One region of the Streptomyces sp. NBC_00385 genome, then DNA from elsewhere that is predicted to be linked to it. Evidence: riboswitches for the same ligand, from Rfam matches in the RefSeq annotation. Region 1 holds a riboswitch; each other region holds the start of a gene.
The links. A riboswitch is a leader RNA that binds a small molecule or an ion and turns the genes downstream of it on or off. The one in region 1 is predicted to bind cyclic di-AMP.
Positions count from the first base shown of each region.

Region 2: it holds a riboswitch for cyclic di-AMP, as region 1 does, so the genes downstream of both, OG959_RS17640 (M23 family metallopeptidase) here and OG959_RS07555 (M23 family metallopeptidase) in region 1, are expected to answer to the same signal.
Region 3: it holds a riboswitch for cyclic di-AMP, as region 1 does, so the genes downstream of both, OG959_RS13990 (C40 family peptidase) here and OG959_RS07555 (M23 family metallopeptidase) in region 1, are expected to answer to the same signal.
Region 4: it holds a riboswitch for cyclic di-AMP, as region 1 does, so the genes downstream of both, OG959_RS23490 (transglycosylase family protein) here and OG959_RS07555 (M23 family metallopeptidase) in region 1, are expected to answer to the same signal.

Region 1 covers NZ_CP107951.1:1,733,258-1,737,777, reverse strand. The annotation lists gene OG959_RS07565 (M16 family metallopeptidase) at 1-768, shown strand, start outside; gene OG959_RS07560 (M16 family metallopeptidase) at 795-2,177, shown strand; cyclic di-AMP (ydaO/yuaA leader) riboswitch at 2,404-2,570, shown strand; gene OG959_RS07555 (M23 family metallopeptidase) at 2,584-3,423, shown strand; gene OG959_RS07550 (GntR family transcriptional regulator) at 3,643-4,350, shown strand.
Region 2 covers NZ_CP107951.1:4,002,252-4,006,771, forward strand. The annotation lists gene OG959_RS17635 (aldo/keto reductase) at 1-769, opposite strand, end outside; gene OG959_RS17640 (M23 family metallopeptidase) at 1,079-2,248, opposite strand; cyclic di-AMP (ydaO/yuaA leader) riboswitch at 2,260-2,414, opposite strand; gene OG959_RS17645 (PP2C family protein-serine/threonine phosphatase) at 2,690-3,853, opposite strand; tRNA gene OG959_RS17650 (tRNA-Met) at 4,087-4,160, opposite strand.
Region 3 covers NZ_CP107951.1:3,208,277-3,212,796, reverse strand. The annotation lists gene OG959_RS14000 (hypothetical protein) at 1-669, opposite strand, end outside; gene OG959_RS13995 (hypothetical protein) at 766-1,047, opposite strand; gene OG959_RS13990 (C40 family peptidase) at 1,131-2,309, opposite strand; cyclic di-AMP (ydaO/yuaA leader) riboswitch at 2,308-2,474, opposite strand; gene pcrA (DNA helicase PcrA) at 2,734-4,520, shown strand, end outside.
Region 4 covers NZ_CP107951.1:5,249,878-5,254,397, reverse strand. The annotation lists gene eno (phosphopyruvate hydratase) at 1-1,120, opposite strand, end outside; gene OG959_RS23490 (transglycosylase family protein) at 1,407-2,150, opposite strand; cyclic di-AMP (ydaO/yuaA leader) riboswitch at 2,155-2,326, opposite strand; gene OG959_RS23485 (transglycosylase family protein) at 2,627-3,574, opposite strand; partial or broken gene OG959_RS23480 (cytochrome P450) at 3,680-4,003, opposite strand; gene OG959_RS23475 (cytochrome P450 family protein) at 4,429-4,520, shown strand, end outside.

The sequences.
Region 1 (4,520 bases):
AACGCGGTGCTCTCCGTCGTCGGCGACATCGACCCCGGGCGCACGCTCGCCTGGATCGAGAAGTACTTCGGCAGCATCCCCTCGCACGACGGCAAGCAGCCGCCGCGCGACGGCGCCCTGCCCGAGATCATCGGCGGTCAGCTGCGCGAGGAGGTCCGCGAGGAGGTCCCGGCGCGTGCGCTGATGGCCGCCTACCGGCTGCCGCACGACGGCACCCGTGAGTGCGACGCCGCGGACCTCGCCCTGACCGTGCTGGGCGGTGGCGAGTCGTCCCGGCTGCACAACCGGCTGGTGCGCCGCGACCGGACGGCCGTCGCCGCCGGCTTCGGGCTGCTGCGCCTGGCGGGTGCGCCCTCGCTCGGCTGGCTGGACGTCAAGACGTCCGGCGGTGTCGAGGTGGCGCAGATCGAGACCGCGGTCGACGAGGAGCTGGCCCGGTTCGCCGAGGAAGGCCCCACGCCCGAGGAGATGGAGCGCGCTCAGGCGCAGTTGGAGCGCGAGTGGCTGGACCGCCTCGGTACCGTCGCGGGCCGCGCCGACGAACTGTGCCGGTTCGCCGTGCTGTTCGGTGACCCGCAGCTCGCCCTGACCGCCGTGCACCGGGTGCTCGACGTGACCGCCGAGGAGGTCAAGGCGGCCGCCAGGGCCCAGCTGCGGCCCGACAACCGGGCGGTGCTGGTGTACGAGCCGGTCGAGCCCGCCGAAGCCGCCGAAGAGGCGGATGCCGCCGCGACCGACACCGACGCGCACGAAGGAGCGGACAAGTGACCGACGCTGCCGCGACTGGAGTTTCGATGGAGTACCACCCGCAGCCCGCCCCCGGCGTGGCCAGGCCCTGGGCCTTCCCCGCGCCCGAGCGCGGCTCCCTGCCCAACGGCCTCACGGTCCTGCGCTGCCACCGTCCCGGCCAGCAGGTCGTCGCCGTCGAGATCTTCCTCGACGCCCCCCTGGACGCCGAGCCCGAAGGGCTGGACGGGGTCGCCACGATCATGTCCCGCGCCCTGTCCGAGGGCACCGACAAGCAGAGCGCCGAGGAGTTCGCCGCCGAGCTGGAGCGGTGCGGCGCCACGCTGGACGCCCACGCCGACCATCCCGGCGTCCGGGTCTCCCTGGAGGTTCCGGCCTCCCGGCTGGCCAAGGCGCTCGGCCTCGTCGCCGAGGCGCTGCGGGCTCCGGCCTTCGCCGACAGCGAGATCGAGCGTCTCGTGGGCAACCGGCTGGACGAGATCCCGCACGAGCAGGCCAACCCGGCCCGGCGTGCCGCCAAGCAGCTCTCCAAGGAGCTGTTCCCGGCCACGGCCCGTATGTCGCGTCCGCGCCAGGGCACCGAGGAGACCGTGGCCCGGATCGACTCCGCGGCCGTGCGCGCCTTCTACGACGCACACATCCGCCCGTCCACCGCGACCGCCGTGGTCGTGGGCGACCTGACCGGAATCGACCTGGACGCGCTGCTCGCCGACACCGTCGGTGACTGGTCGGGCAACACCGCGGAGCCGCGCCCCGTCCCGCCGATCACCGCCGACGACGCGGGCCGTGTGGTGATCGTGGACCGTCCCGGCGCGGTGCAGACGCAGTTGCTGATCGGCCGGATCGGCGCCGACCGGCACGACAGCGTCTGGGCGGCCCAGGTGCTCGGCACCTACTGCCTGGGCGGCACGCTCACCTCCCGGCTCGACCGGGTGCTGCGCGAGGAGAAGGGCTACACCTACGGCGTGCGGGCCTTCGCCCAGGTGCTGCGCTCGACGGCTCCGGACTCCGCCTCCGGGGCCACGGGCGCCGCCATGCTCGCCATCAGCGGTTCCGTGGACACCGAGTCCACCGGCCCGGCGCTGGAGGACCTGTGGAAGGTCCTGCGGACCCTGGCGGCCGAAGGGCTGACGGACGCCGAGCGCGAGACGGCCGTGCAGAACCTCGTGGGCGTCGCCCCGCTGAAGTTCGAGATGGCGGCCTCCGTCGCCGGTACCCTCGCCGACCAGGTCGAGCAGCATCTCCCGGACGACTACCAGGCGCAGCTCTACGCGCGCCTCGCCGACACCGGCACGGTGGAGGCGACGGCGGCCGTGGTCAACGCCTTCCCGGAGGACCGGCTGGTCACGGTTCTCGTCGGGGACGCCGCACAGATCGCCGACCCGGTCCGGGCCCTCGGCATCGGTGAGGTGTCGGTCGTGACCGGCTGAGCACACCGGTCATCTCGCCCCGTACCAGGGCGAACGGAAGAGTGACGCAAGGTCCCGGCGGAGCGGTCTCCGCCGGGACCTTCCTTTTGTCCGCTTTGGTGGAGAGGCTGCCTGTCTGCCCTGTGGGATGCGCTACAAAACGGCCTGTCCGTTTGGTGACGGGAAGTGCCCCCGCTTAGCGTCGGCTCCGCTGTCCGCCACTCGTATGCCGCATCCGTGACATACCGGGCAGTCATCGCCGAGTCCCCGTCAGGCGCGAGCCTGGGGAGCCGGGGACCCACGCAGTCCCTGGGGTGAATCGGGTGGCCGTGTCCCGCAGGGAACCGGTGATCCGTAGGAGACCTTCCTGCTCCGAACCCGTCAGCTAACCCGGTAGGCGAGAAGGAAGGAAAGGACCAGCCACTTCATGGCGTTCACCCGTGCCACCGGGAAGCATCGTGCCCCGGGCCGTCTGACGCGCAGCGGCGCGAAGGCCGTCGGCATCGCGACCCTGGCCACCACCGGCGTCATCGGAGGACTGGCCTCCCCGGCCCTCGCCGCGGACACCGGGGCCCCCGCCGCCGGCGACACCGGCCTCACCCAGGTCATCGCCATCGAGAACGTCCTCGCCGAGCGGATCGACGCCCAGGCGGACGCGCAGCAGCACCAGGCCGACGTCGCCGAGAAGAAGGCCGAGGCAGCCAACGCCGCCGCGAAGAAGAAGGCCGAGGCCAGGAAGAAGGCCGAAGCCAAGGCTGCCGCGAAGGCCGAGGCCGCCGCGAAGGCGAAGGCCGCCCGGGCCGAGAAGGCCCGCGAGAGCGCCGCCCGCGCCGCCCGTTCCGCCGAGCGCACCCGGCTCGGCTCCTTCCAGCTCCCCGTCGCCGGTTCGTACGTGAGCACCGGCTACAAGTCCAGCGGCTCCATGTGGTCCTCCGGCAGCCACTCCGGCATCGACTTCCACGCCGCTTCCGGCAGCTCCGTCGTCGCCGTCGGCGCCGGTACGGTCGTCGAGGCCGGCTGGGGCGGGGCGTACGGCAACAACATCGTGCTGCGGATGACGGACGGCACGTACACCCAGTACGGCCACCTCTCCTCGATCGGCGTGTCCGTCGGCCAGAGCGTCGGTGCCGGCCAGCAGATCGGCCTCTCCGGCTCCACCGGCAACTCGACCGGCCCGCACCTCCACTTCGAGGCCCGCACCACGCCCTCGTACGGCTCCGACATGGACCCGGTCGCCTACCTGCGCGCCCACGGCGTCTCCGTCTGACCGGCCGACGACCCCTCGCTCAAGGCCCCGGCACCACGCCGGGGCCTTCGCCGTGTCCCGTGCCGCGGCGGTCCGCGGTGGTCGTTCCGGAACGGCCCGGTGACCAAAAGATATTCATGAATTTCCACCCGCCGTCGGAAATGCGACCGCATTGCAATAGAGTCGCAGGACAGGCGTCGATCGGCCGCGTTTCGCGGGGATTAAGGCGGAGGTTCGGACATGCGCATTCCGGCGCATTCGGTATGCACGGCAATCCGTGAAGACATCGTCTCAGGTGTCTTCGAACGCGGCAGCCGACTCACCGAGGAGGTGCTCGCACGGCGTTACGGGGTCTCCCGGGTGCCGGTACGGGAAGCGCTGCGCACCCTGGAGTCCGAAGGGTTCGTGGTCACCCGCAGGCACGCCGGAGCCTGCGTGGCCGAGCCCACCGAGCAGGAGGCCGCCGACCTCCTGGAGGTCCGGATGCTGCTGGAGCCGCTCGGTGCGGCCCGCGCCGCCCACCGCCGCTCGGACGCGCACCTCAAGGTGCTGCGCGGCCTGGTCAGGCTCGGCCAGGAGCGCGCCCGGCGGGGCGAGGGCGAGGACCTGCGCTCCCTGGGCGGCTGGTTCCACGAGACGCTCGCGCAGGCCTCCGGCAGCCCCGGCCTGATCGCGCTGCTCACCCAGCTACGGCACAAGACCACCTGGATGTACGCGATCGATTCCCCGGCCCGTCCGGCCGATTCCTGGGCCGAGCACGGAGCCATCGTGGACGCCGTGGCACGAGGGGACGCGGAGAGGGCACGGGCGCTGACCGCCCAGCACGCCGAGCGGGCCGCCGGCGCGTACCGGCTGCGCAGCCCCGGCCGGACGGAGTCCGCCGTGGCCCGGACCGGCCGGGTGAGGACTTCGCAACATGCCGTAAACACCCCGAGCGGCCGTCATTAACAAGTGCGCCGTATACAAAGAGTGGGCATTTCGAGGGGCTTTCTTTCTGCTGCCCAATTCGCCCCCGCCGAGCCATTCGGCGACCCGCGACTTTTGCCTGAACGAAAGCGCTGAACGAGGGCGCTGAACGAAAGAGCCGCGGCACCCGGTCGGGGGTGTCGCGGCTCTTT
Region 2 (4,520 bases), 2.3 Mb from region 1:
GTGCCACCCTGTCGAGTGCGGCAAGCACCTTCTGTCCCCGCTCCGACTCCAGGTGCGTGGCCGCGCTCCCGGCGCGGGCGCTCTCCACAGCCGCACCCGGACGGTACTTGCCGGTGAGGAAGCCGGAGGCGAGGGCGAAGTACGGGACGGCCGCGAGCCCGGCGTCGGCTGCGGTGTCCTGGAGCTCGCCCTCGTACGTGTCGCGGGAGACGAGGTTGTAGTGGGGCTGCAGAGCCACGTAGCGGGCAAGCCCCTCGCGCTCGGAGAAGTCCAGCGAGGCGCGGAGCCGCTCCGGGCTGATGTTGGATGCGGCGATCTCGCGGACCTTGCCGTCCTTCACCAGCTGGTCGAGGGCGGTGATGATCTCCTCGACCGGGACCGTCTCGTCGTCGAAGTGCGTGTAGTAGAGATCGATGTGGTCGGTGCCGAGCCGGCGCAGCGACTCCTCGACAGCCGCCTTGATGGTGGTGGCGGAGAGCCCCTTGTAGGCAGGGTGTGAGCCGACCTTGGTGGCCACGACGATGTCGGAGCGGTTGCCGCGTGCGGCGAGCCACTTGCCGATGAGGGTCTCCGACTCGCCGCCCTCGTTGCCGGGGACCCAGGCCGAGTAGGCGTCGGCGGTGTCGATGAAGTTGCCGCCGGCCGCCGCGTACGCGTCGAGCACCGCGAAGGACTGCGCCTCGTCGGCGGTCCAGCCGAAGACGTTGCCCCCGAGGGCGAGCGGGAAGACCTGGAGGCTGGAGGAACCGAGCTTGCGGAGAGAAGTCATGGGTGGAACAACCACCTCCACGGGCTCCGCTATTCCGTGGCCTGTACATCTGAACCGGTGGACGCGGGGATGCGGAAGTGACGGAGACAGACCGGCAGCGGATGTGGAAGTGGCGGGGACAGACCGGCAGCCCTGACGTCGGGGGGTGAGCGTCAGGGCTGCCGGGGTTTCGTGGCCGGAGAACCGGCGTGAAGGGGGCGGTCTCGGACCGTCCTGAGGAAACGGTCCCCTCGGACCGTCCTCCGAAAGCGGCCCCCTCGGACCGTCCCGGGGAAACGGTCCCCTCGGACCGTTCCGCAGGAAGCGGTCTCAGACCGTCAGGCCCCGGGCCTGCAGCCAGGCCATCGGGTCGATGCCGGTGCCGTCCGGGGTGTGGACCTCCAGGTGGAGGTGCGGGCCCGTCACGTTGCCGGTCGCGCCGACGCGTCCGATGGTGTCGCCCGTCGTGACCTTCTGGCCGATGCTGACGTCGATCGAGGACTGGTGGCAGAACCACAGCTCCGTGCCGTCCTCCAACTCCAGGACCGTGCGGTAGCCGTAGGAACCGGAGTAGCCGGCCGACTTGACCGTGCCGGTGTGGATGGCCTTGATCGGGGTACCGGTCGGCGCCGCGAAGTCGAGGCCCGTGTGGTAGCCGGAGGACCACATCGATCCGGCCTCACCGAAGGTCGAGGTGATCGTGTACGAGGAGGTGGGGATGGCGTAGCTGGCGGCGAGCTTGGCGAGCCGCAGCGCCTCCGCCTTCTTCGCAGCCTCCTCCGCCGCCTTCTTCTTCTCGGCGGCGATCTTGGCCTCGGCCGCGTCCTGCTGCTTCTTCGCCTCGGCGGCGGCCTTCTCGGCGGCCGCCTTCTCCGCGGCCGCCTTGACCTCGGCGTCGGCGGCGTCCTGCTGCTGCTCGGCCTGCTGGAGGATGCGGGCGCGGAGTGCCTCACCGGCGTCCGTGGTTCCCTGCTCGGCCTCGGCGGTGGTGATACCGGCGGTCGTCAGCGGCGCGGAAGCGGTCTCGGCCGCAGCCTTCTCCGCAGCGGACTCCGACTCTCCCGAGAACAGTGCGCCGACGCCCGGGAGGGACTTGGCGTCGGGGAGATTGTCCGAGATGGAATCGGGAAGAGAGATGGAGACCGGCGGCTTGCTCTGGGCGGTGGCCATGCCACCCGCACCGACGGCCGCGATGACGCCGACACCGAGGACGGTGGAGCTGCGGGCCAGACCATTGCGCTGCTTGGCGACGCGGTGCTTGCCGCGCACGGGACGGATGGACTCCTCGGTGGGGTTCCATTCCTCCCAGGTCCTGTCGGGCCCGGCCTCGTCGGTGCGGAAGTCGTTTCCGAAGTCGCTGCCCCGATCGGTCCCGTAATCGGTCGCGTAGTCGGCCCCGCACTCCGTACCGAATGCGGTGGCGGGCCGGGTGGCGAAGTCATCGCCGTGCTCGGACCGGAACCGAGAGGGAGCTTCGGGGGCAGGCTTGTTGGACGCCACGGGGGCGCACTCCTTTCCTTCCTTCTCGCCTACCGGGTTAGCTGACGGGTTCGGAGCAGGAAGGTCTCCTACGGGTTCCTCCGTCTCACAAACAAGACAGAGATGCCCGATTCACCCCATGTAGGTGGTTCCCCGGTTCCCTTGCGGAATTCGGCGCTCGCGCACGGTGCCGCCACTGACGGCGGCTGGGACAACCGCGCTGCGTTATCGAACGTTAATAGACACCGGGGTCCGATTCCAAGCCGTTCCCACTGATCGTTCACGTCCTTGGCCTGGACTTTACGGGACACAACCGGGTGCAATCGGGCGAGTTGATCGCCCCTCGGTCATCACCCGGTTTCTGACGTTGCGTCAAATGTTATGCGGAGGGGTGCCCTTCGGTTACGGACGGTGGCATCGCCGTCCACTGCTCCCACCGCACCTTGACCGCGGGGACCCGGCTCAGCCGCCGCCGTCGCCCAGACCGACGATCTTCACGGTCCTGCGCCGGTCGGGCTGCCCCTCGGCGGGCCGCACGACCGCGAGCAGCGCCATGTCGTCCGTCGACTCGCCCCCCGTGTGCAGCCGCACGTCATCGGTCAGTGCGGAGAGGAGCTCCTCGGGCCCCGGGAAGATCCGTCCCCGCAGCCGCTCGGCAGGGTCGTAGAAGACGCCTTCGACGTTACGGGCCTCGGAGAGGCCGTCCGTATAGAGGAGGAGCGTCGCCCCGGCCGGCAGGTCCCACTCGTCGGCCCGGTCCGGCCACACCCCCAGGTCCATCCCCAGCGGCAGCGCCGGCACCGACGGACCGAGCACCTCCAGCTCCCCGTCCGTGTGCAGCAGCAGAGGCTCGGGGTGACCGCGGTTGACGATCCGCACCAGGCCCGACCCCGGCGGGACCTCGGCGAGCACGGCGGTGATGAACCCCTCGAACGCGTCCAGGCCACCACGCCGGTCCGACTCCCGCGCCAGCGCGCGCTCCAGCCGCAGCGCGACGCCCTCCAGCGTCTCCTCCTGCTCGGCCGCCTCCCGGAAGGCCCCGATGACCACCGCCACCGCCTCCACGGCATCCAGCCCCTTGCCGCGCACGTCCCCGACCACCAGCCGCACCCCCTGCGGGCTGTCCGCCACAGAGAACAGGTCGCCGCCGACGAACTCGTCCGCCTGCGCCGCCTCGTACCGCGCGGCCACCTGAAGCCCGCCGATCCGGTCCGACGGTGTCGGCAGCACCGCCCGCATGGCCGTCTCCGCGATGACGCGGGCGGAGGCAAGCTGCTCGTTGCTGCGCCGCACGACCCCGTTGATCACGACAGCCAGGACGGAGACGGTGAGGACGGTGAGCAGTTCGATGGAGGGCACGACCTGCAGCAGGGTGCCGCTGGACAGCCGCAGCACGGCGACGGCCAGCAGCGCGGCGACGCCGGTACGGACCGTGCTGGCCAGCGAGAAGAACGGCGCGGCGATCAGCGGGGCCGCCGCGAACAACGGAATGGCGGTGAACACGGGCGGGGTGAGACCGTCGAACAGCACGCCCCCGACGATCATCAGCGTGGGCAGCAACCTGACGAACCGGCGGGTCCGCACACCCCCGGCCCGCCTCGTCCGCCGCTTCTCCCGCTTCCCCACCTACTGCTCTCCTGCCCGGTGTGTCCACGGCCGCGGACGGTACCGCGCACCACCCCCAGGCTTCCCGGAGCAGGGTCGCGGGGCGACTCCTCGTCGGCCAATGGGGGTACGCGAACGCGATACGACCCCGCACCGGCCAACCCGGCGGGCCACGGACCGACGGGCCAGGGGCCCACGCCGTACAAACGAATCAGGCCCGGCACGCTGTATGCATGCCGGGCCTGATTCTTCAGTAGCGGGGACAGGATTTGAACCTGCGACCTCTGGGTTATGAGCCCAGCGAGCTACCGAGCTGCTCCACCCCGCGTCGGTAAACACAACTCTACGGCATGTTCGAGGCACTCATGACCACCCTCATGACCACCCGGCGTACACCCCGGCGCGCGCACCCCCACGGGCGACGCCCGGGCCCACAGCCCTGGCCCACAGCCCGACCCGCCCCGGACCTGCTGATCGGACCCTGATCGGACCTGTCGGCCGCCCTCAGGCCCGCCCTGTGCACCCCTACCCGCATTCGGCACCCGTTCCCCCAACCACACGGCTTGGAGGGCGAATCCACGTCGGCGAACCCGAACAAACCATCCCCGTGGCCGCCTTGACGGCGCACACCGGCAGCAGAGGACAGCCCGCCTCCCGTGGAGGGACTTCACCGGCCCGTCAACGTGTC
Region 3 (4,520 bases), 1.5 Mb from region 1:
CACCCCGTAGCGGGCGCGCTGCTCGGCCGCCGCCACATCGCCGCGGCCGACGGTGGCCGTCACCGCGATCCGGTCCGGACCGGCCCCGTCGGGCGCCCCGGCGCCGAGGCCGAAGCGGTCCTGCGCCGCGGTCAGCCGCTCGCGCCCCGTCTCCGCCGCCGACGCGCGCAGCCCGTGGACGTGCAGCGCCTGCTCCTCGGGGCTCCACGACATGATCCGCTCGACGTCCCGGTCCTGGATCACGTCCTCCTCGGCAGCCGTCGCGCCGCCCCCGCCGTCCAGTGCCCGGGCAAGCGCCCGAGCCGCTTCGGAGGGCGCGACCGCACCGTCCGGGCCCTGGTCGATGAGCATCGCCACTCCGGAGAACAGGGCCCTGAGCCCGAGCGCCGCCGCCGCGACGACCCCGTCCGGCCGGAGTTCCGGATCGAGCTCGGGGAGCACGCTCAGCCGGCGGTGCATGGCGGCCGCCGCGCTCTCGTCCGGCGGCGCGGTGTCCCACAGCAGCTCCAGGGCGGCCACGCAGCTGTCCTGGTCCTCCGGGCGCCCCTCGTCGGCGAGATACCGCAAAAGCACTCCCGCGGTGCGCTCGGCGCAGGCCGCCGAGAACAGCCTCGCCCGGGCGAAGGTCCCGAGGAAGGCCATGCCCCGGACGCTCTCCAAGATCTTCACGGTCGCTCGCTCGCTCGCTCGTGCTCGTGCTCGTCCTGTACGCCGATGCCCGTCCGGTGCCGGACACCTTCCGCACGGTACCCGGCGCCCGCCCGGTCACGGCCACCAGAACGTCTTGTACCTCCGTCCGCCCCGCCCGGTCACATTGCCGCTGACCGCACCCTCGGAGCCCTTGATGAGCGGTCCGCAGATGTCCTGGCAGACCTCGCGCGACGCCCCGCCTGCGATGGGCTTGCCGCCCGGCTTGTCGATCTCCGGCAAGGCGTTCCGCTCGGCGTGCGTGGCGCCCTGGACGTTGACGCGGACCGGGACGTCACCGCGTGTGGCGATGGCGCTCAGCTGCGCCGGGGACAGACCCTGGCCGCTGCTGGAGACCACGTTGCGCCAACGGGCCGACGGGGGGCGGGTCCTGGGCCCGTGGACCCAAAGCGCGCCCCCGCGTGGCAGTCCCGACGGGCCCGTCAGCCCGGCCGTACGCTCCCGTAGATCGGCATGTAGTAGATCGACTCCTCGCGCACGTTCGCCCCCGGCTTCGGCGCGTGGATCATCATGCCGTCGCCCTTGTAGATGCCGACGTGGCTGATGTCGTCGTAGAAGAACACCAGGTCCCCGGGCTGCAGATCCTCCGTGGCGATCCGGGTGCCCACGTTCACCTGGTCCCAGGTGGTCCGCGGAATGTCGACACCGGCCGCCTTCCACGCCGCCTGGGTGAGCCCCGAGCAGTCGTACGAGGCCGGGCCGGTCGCCCCCCAGACGTACGGCTTGCCGAGCTGTGCCCTGGCGAACGCCATGACCTTCTCGGCCTTGGTCGAGGCATCGGTGTCCGAACCCGAACCCGAACCCGTCCCGGTTCCGGTGCCCGTACCCGTACCGCTGCCGGCCTCCTTGGCGGCCTCCTCGGCCGCCGCGGCCTTGCGGTCGGCCTCGGCCTTCGCGGCGGCCTGCTTCTTCGCCAGCTCCGCCGCCTTGCGCTTGGCCTCCGCCTCCTTCTTCCGCTCCAGCTCGGCCAGGCGTGCCTTCTCCTCGGCGGTCAGCTTCGACAGCAGGCCGCGGGCCTCGGACAGCTTCGTCTGGACGTTCTGCTTGCTGGTGCGCAGCGTCGCCTGGGACTCGGTGAGCGTCTCCAGGCTCGCCACGGCCTCGGCCCGCTGCTTGGACGCCTTGACCTGCTGCGTACGGAAGTCCGACACCGCCCGCGTCTGGCGCTCGGTCATCCGGTCCATGAGGTGGGTCTGGTCGAAGAACGACTGCGGGTCGTCGGCCAGGAAGAAGGTGGCGGTCGGGGCGAGGGTGCCACCGCGGTACTGGGCGGCGGCGTACGTGCCGAGCGTCCGGCGGGCCTCGTTCAGCTTCTCGGTGCGCTTGGCGACGTCGTCGAGGAGGGTGTCCACCTTGGAGCGCTGCGCGGTGGTCGCTTCCTTCGCCTGGTTGTACTGCTGGGTCGCGGTGCCCGCCTGCCGGTAGAGGTCGTCGACCTTCTTCTGCACATCCTCGATGCTGGGCTTGGGGGCCGGGGCGGCGAGTGCGCTCTGCGTGGACAGCAGGGTCACCGACGCCAGTGCGGCCGTCGTGATCCCGACGGCCGGGCCGGTATTGCGCACGCGGGTGCGCGGTTTGCGATGCGACGCCAAGGCCGGCATCTCCTTCCGTGGACCGCCTACCGGGTTAGCTGTCGGGTTCGGGCGGAACGGAAGGCTGCCCTACGGTCCTGGTGGGGGATGCGGACCGATTCACCCCGGTGATGCGTGTGGGTCCCCGGTTCCGGACTCCCGTGACGGGCAGCCCGGATTCGGCGTGGACGCCCGCTCGGCGTGGATCGCCTCTGGGGGTACGGGCCGCCCGAACGAGCACGCTAGCCAACTCATGGTGCCGCTGTGAAGGTTGATGTTCGATATGCCCGATACATTTTCGTGACCTCACCGGATCGGGGCGCTGCGGGGCAGGTGGAGCCCGGGGTTGCCGCACACAGTGATGCTTCCCGCTCGCTCTGTGTGCCCGGTCGGGGGTGCGTGGTTGGTCACTCGGGCCCGGAGTGTCAGTGCGCACGCCTAGACTCGGGAGGCGATGAGCAGCCTCTTTGACGACAGTTTCCTGGCCGGCCTCCAGCACACGGAGGAAGGGCCCCCGCCGCCCCCCGAGGACTCCGCACCCGAAGCGGTGCCGGAGGACCTCTTCGCGGGCGTTTTCGACGGCCCCCCGCCGCCCCGCGAGGCGTACTACCGCGACGGGGCCCACCGCCCGGTCATCGACGCGGCCGCGCTGCTGGACGGGCTGAACACCGAGCAGCGCGCAGCCGTCGTGCACGCCGGATCCCCGCTGCTCATCGTCGCCGGTGCCGGTTCGGGCAAGACCCGCGTACTGACCCACCGCATCGCCCATCTGCTGGCCGAGCGCGGCGTGCACCCCGGCCAGATCCTGGCGATCACCTTCACCAACAAGGCCGCCGGCGAGATGAAGGAGCGCGTCGAGCAGCTCGTCGGACCGCGGGCCAACGCCATGTGGGTCATGACCTTCCACAGCGCGTGCGTACGGATCCTGCGCCGCGAGTCGAAGCGGCTCGGCTTCACCTCCTCGTTCTCGATCTACGACGCCGCCGACTCCAAGCGCCTCATGGCCCTGGTCTGCCGCGATCTCGACCTCGACCCGAAGCGCTACCCGCCGAAGTCGTTCACGGCGAAGGTCTCGAACCTGAAGAACGAGCTGATCGACGAGGAGACCTTCGCCGGACAGGCCACGGACGGCTTCGAGAAGACACTCGCCCAGGCCTACGCGCTCTACCAGTCCCGGCTGCGCGAGGCGAACGCGCTGGACTTCGACGACATCATCATGACGACGGTGCACCTGCTCCAGGCGTTCCCCGACGTCGCGGAGCACTACCGCCGCCGCTTCCGCCACGTCCTCGTCGACGAGTACCAGGACACCAACCACGCCCAGTACACGCTCGTACGGGAACTGGTCGGCCCGGCCGGTCCGGAGGACGCCTCCGCCGAGCTGTGCGTCGTGGGTGACGCGGACCAGTCGATCTACGCCTTCCGCGGCGCGACCATCCGCAACATCCTCCAGTTCGAGGAGGACTACCCGAACGCGACGACGATCATGCTGGAGCAGAACTACCGCTCCACGCAGACGATCCTGTCCGCGGCCAACGCGGTCATCGAGCGCAACGAGAGCCGCCGCCCGAAGAACCTCTGGACGAACGCGGGCGCCGGCACCCGGATCACCGGCTATGTCGCCGACACCGAGCACGACGAGGCGCAGTTCGTCGCCGACGAGATCGACCGGCTGACCGACGCGGGCGACGCCAAGGCCGGCGACGTGGCGATCTTCTACCGGACGAACGCGCAGTCACGTGTCTTCGAGGAGATCTTCATCCGCGTCGGCCTGCCCTACAAGGTGGTCGGCGGCGTGCGCTTCTACGAGCGCAAGGAGGTCAGGGACGTCCTGGCCTACCTCCGTGTCCTCTCCAACCCGGAGGACACCGTCCCGCTGCGACGCATCCTGAACGTGCCCAAGCGGGGCATCGGCGACCGGGCCGAGGCCATGATCGACGCCCTGTCGATGCGCGAGAAGATCTCGTTCCCGCAGGCGCTGCGCCGTGTCGACGAGGCGTACGGCATGGCCGCCCGTTCGTCGAACGCGGTGAAGCGGTTCAACACGCTGATGGAGGAGCTCCGCACGATCGTGGAGTCCGGCGCGGGACCGGCGGTCGTGGTGGAGGCCGTCATGGAGCGGACCGGCTATCTCGCCGAGCTCCAGGCGTCCACCGACCCACAGGACGAGACTCGGATCGAGAACCTCCAGGAACTCGCCTCCGTCGCCCTTGAGTTCGAGCAGGAGCGGGCCGAGGACGA
Region 4 (4,520 bases), 3.5 Mb from region 1:
CGATGGTGACGTCCTCGGTCTCGCCGGAACGGTGCGACATCATGCACTTGAAGCCGTTGCGCTGGGCCAGCTCGACGGCGTCCAGGGTCTCGGTCAGCGAACCGATCTGGTTGACCTTGACGAGCAGGGCGTTGGCCGAGCCCTCCTCGATGCCGCGGGACAGCCGCTCCGGGTTGGTGACGAAGAGGTCGTCGCCGACGATCTGCACCTTGGCGCCGATCTTGTCGGTGATGACCTTCCAACCGGCCCAGTCGTCCTCGTACAGCGGGTCCTCGATGGAGACCAGCGGGTACGCGGAGACGAGCTCCTCGTAGTACTCGGTCATCTCGGCGGCCGAGCGGGACTTGCCCTCGAACTCGTACTTGCCGTCCTTGTAGAACTCCGAGGCGGCGACGTCGAGCGCGAGCGCGATGTCCTTGCCCGGGGCGTAGCCGGCTTCCTTGATGGCCTCGACGATGAGGTCCAGGGCGGCGCGGTTCGACTCCAGGTTCGGCGCGAAGCCGCCCTCGTCACCGAGACCCGTGGACAGGCCCTTGGTCTTCAGGACCTTCTTCAGCGTGTGGTAGACCTCGGCGCCCCAGCGCAGGGCCTCGGAGAAGGACTCCGCGCCGATCGGCGCGATCATGAACTCCTGGATGTCCACGTTGGAGTCGGCGTGCGACCCACCGTTGAGGATGTTCATCATCGGGACGGGCAGCAGGTGCGCGTTCGGGCCACCGAGGTAGCGGAACAGCGGCAGGTCCGAGGCCTCGGAGGCGGCGTGGGCCACGGCGAGCGAGACGCCGAGGATGGCGTTGGCGCCGAGCGAGCCCTTGTTCTCCGTGGCGTCCAGGTCGAACATCGCCTGGTCGATCAGCCGCTGCTCGGTCGCGTCGTAGCCGACGAGCTCCGGGCCGATCTGCTCGATCACGGCGAGGACGGCCTTCTCGACGCCCTTGCCGTGGTAGCGGTTGGGGTCGCCGTCGCGAAGCTCAATGGCCTCGAACGCGCCGGTGGAGGCGCCGGACGGAACAGCAGCACGGCCCGTGCTGCCGTCGTCGAGGCCGACCTCGACCTCGACCGTGGGGTTTCCGCGGGAGTCGAGGATTTCCCTGGCTACGACGACGTCGATGGACGGCACGAGGCATCTCCTTCTGGGATGTGACGCTTGTGGTGCAGGGTCGCTTTGGCCTTGCGACAAGAGCCTAACCGGCCCGGCCGCCCCAACCGGCCGACCGCCCGTCCCCTGGGACGAAAAAGGACCCAAGGGCAGGCACAGCGGGGCAAAAGGCCAGAAATTTACTGGCTAGTAACTACAACAGTTGAACGATCAACGCAGAAACCGGCTCACCCCGGACCGGAACGCACGGGGGGAAGGTGCGCACCGGGCCGGGGCGGCCGGGGTCATCAGCGAGGAGAGATCGCGACTACTTCGTCAGGTGCAGCTGCTGACCGGGGTAGATCAGGTCGGCGTCCGTGACGATGTCCTTGTTCAGCTTGAAGAGCTGCTCCCAGCCGCCCTCGACCTCGTGGTCGGCGGCGATCTTGCTCAGGGAGTCGCCGGTGACGACCTTGTACTCGCCGTCACCCTTCTCGACCTTCTTGCCGGTCGGGGTCGTGACGGTCTTCGACTCGGCCTTGGGGGCGGCCGAGCGCTCGGAGCGGTTGGTGGAGGGGGCCTCGGCGCGCTCGGCCTTCTTCGGCTCGGCCTTCTGGACCGGCGCGGACTCCTGCTTCGGGGCGGTCTCGGTCTTGGCGGCGGAGGAGCCGGTGTCGACGCCCGGGTCGACACCGTCGTTGCTCAGGTTGCCGGCGCCGGCGCAGGCCCAGGCGCCCGGGCCCTGCAGGGCGAGGAGCTTCTCGGCGGTGGCGATCTGCTGAGCCTTGGTGGCCAGGTCGGCACGGGCCGCGTACTGGGTGCCGCCTGCGGCCGCCCAGCTGGACTGCGAGAACTGCAGGCCACCGTAGTAACCGTTGCCGGTGTTGATGGACCAGTTGCCGCCGGACTCGCACTGGGCGACGGCGTCCCACGTGGAGACGGAGGCGGCGGAGGCGCCGGTCGCACCCATCAGGGGCACGGCGATGGCGGCACCGGTGACACCGGCGAGCGTGGCGATACGGACGGCCTTGGACGGGCGACGGTGCTTGTTGCCCTTGCTGTTGAGCAGCATCGAGACTTCTCCTCACCGACGCCTACGAGGTGAGCTGTCGGGTTCGGGCCAAGTGAGTTGCCCGGTCGCACGTCCTAGCACGCGACTTCACCCCAAGCCGGTCCTGATGCGTCTTGCGACGATCGGGCCCGGCGCCTACCTGGGTCCCCCGCTCCTGCCTACGGCGCTTTACGCGTCTGTTCCCTTCGACCGACGGCAGGATTCGGCGTGACGATCGACGGGGCCCGCGGTGCGAGCGGTTCCGACCGTAAACACACCAACCCTCATATCCAAAGATGGACATACCGGATAAACAGCCCTTACTTGCACCCGAAGAAGCACTGTTTGCGCAGGTGGGAACGGATGCGGCGGTACCTCCCGGACAAGACACGCCAGTTCACGCAAAGAGACCCATGTCTCACTTGGTCAAAAGTGGGACATAGGCCTCTTAACTACCCCAATATTTGGGGTGTTTTCAGCTGATCATCAGACCGCGCTCATTCGGCCTTCACGCCGAGATCGAGGCTCTGGCCAGGCAGGATGAGGTCGGGGTCGGAGCCCACCTCGGCCTTGTTGGCCTCGTACAGAGCCGTCCACCCGCCGGGCAGCTGCTGTGCATCAGCAATCGCCCACAGGTTGTCGCCCGCACGGACGGTGTACGCACCGTCAGCAGCCGGGGCGCCGGTGTCGCGTGCGTCACCGGCACCACGCGAAGCATGCCGCCCCGCGTCCCGGTCACCACTGCGGCCGCTCTCCCGGGTCTCCTCGGGGGCCGGCGTGCCGCGGTGCTTGCCGCCCTTCTCCTGCCCCGAGGTGCCCTTCTCGGCGCCCGAGGCATCACCCGAGGGCGTCGTGGAGGGGGTGGCGGAGGGCGTGGCCGACGCGTCCGGCTTCGCGTCGTCCTTCGCGTCGCCCGACGGCGCCTTCGCCCCCGACGACGCGTCGTCCGACGAGGTCGCGCCCTCGGACGGGTCGGTACTCGCGGACGGATCGGCGCTCGCGGACGGATCCACGCTCTCCGTCGGGTCGGCGGACGGAGTGCTGCCCGGGTCCACCCCCGGCAGGCCGCTGTCCACGACGAGACCGGAGATGACCGCACAGCTGGGCCATGCCTTCGGCCCCTGGTCCTCCAGGACCTTCTCCGCCACGGCGATCTGCTGCGAGCGGCTGGCGAGGTCGGCGCGCTCGGCGTACGACTCGCCGCCGTACGACTTCCAGACCTCCTGCGAGAACTGCAGGCCGCCGTAGTAGCCGTTGCCGAGGTCGGCGCTCCACATGCCGCCGCTCTCGCACTCGGCCACGCGGTCCCAGGTCGAGGCGTCGGCGGCGTGCGCACCTGCCGCGCCGAGCAGCGGGATGGCGATGGCCGAACCGGTCACGCCTGCGGCGACGATGATCGCGGGTGCCTGCCGAGGGCGACGGTGTCTGCCGTTCGCGGAGCCCATGGGGATGCCTTCCGTGTGACTGACGAGTGACTGGTGAGTCGAACGGTGAACCTAGCGGGACTCGAACGTGTGTCACAAGTCGATGCAGCAGAGATCACGTGAAAGTCACAGAGTTGACAGAGTGTCACCTTCACCGCGCACCGGCCCCGGCGTGAACTCCACCGGCAGGGTGCGCAGTCCGCGCATGATGAGCCCGCCACGCCACCGCAAATCGGCAGGTTCTCCCGCAAGTCGCAGGCCAGGAAGGCGCTCCAGAAGCGTGGCGAGCGCGGCCTGCCCCTCCAGCCGGGCGAGCGGCGCTCCCAGGCAGTAGTGGATTCCGTGACCGTAACCGAGGTGTTGGTTGTCACGCCGCGCGAGGTCCAGGGTGTCCGGCCCGTCGATGCGCCCGGGGTCCCGTTCGGCGGCTGCGAGCACGACGGGGACGGGTTGGTTTCACCCGGGCAAGGAAGGAGCCTCCGGGAAGGTTCCTGACGCCCCTTTGACCTTGGGAGCCTCGCTTCGTACTGACAGCAGGCTGCCACGGAGCACTCCTGTGACCGTGAGCTGCGGCGGAGTCGGACGCTGATATGCCTCTACCCCCCTGCGGTCCGCGCCCAGAACCGCCATGACCTCGGGCCAGGCACCCTTCTTCCACCAGACGAGTTGCCGTTCCCGCATGGGATGGACGGGTCCCCACGTAAGAGGCATGTCGACCCAGGACAGCCCTTGCCGAAGCCGGTGGAGCATGCCGGAGAACTGCGCGCGGATGTCGGCTACTGGTGTTCGACAGGGAGCCGACCGGGCACCTCGGAAGCGAAGTCCGGAACACCGACGGCGGCCGCTCGCCGACAGACGCCCGATACCGTCGTCACGTGAACCACACCCCGCCGCCCGAACTCTTCACCTGGGAGTTCGCCACCGACCCGTACCCCGCCTACGCCTGGCTGAGGGAGCACAGCCCCGT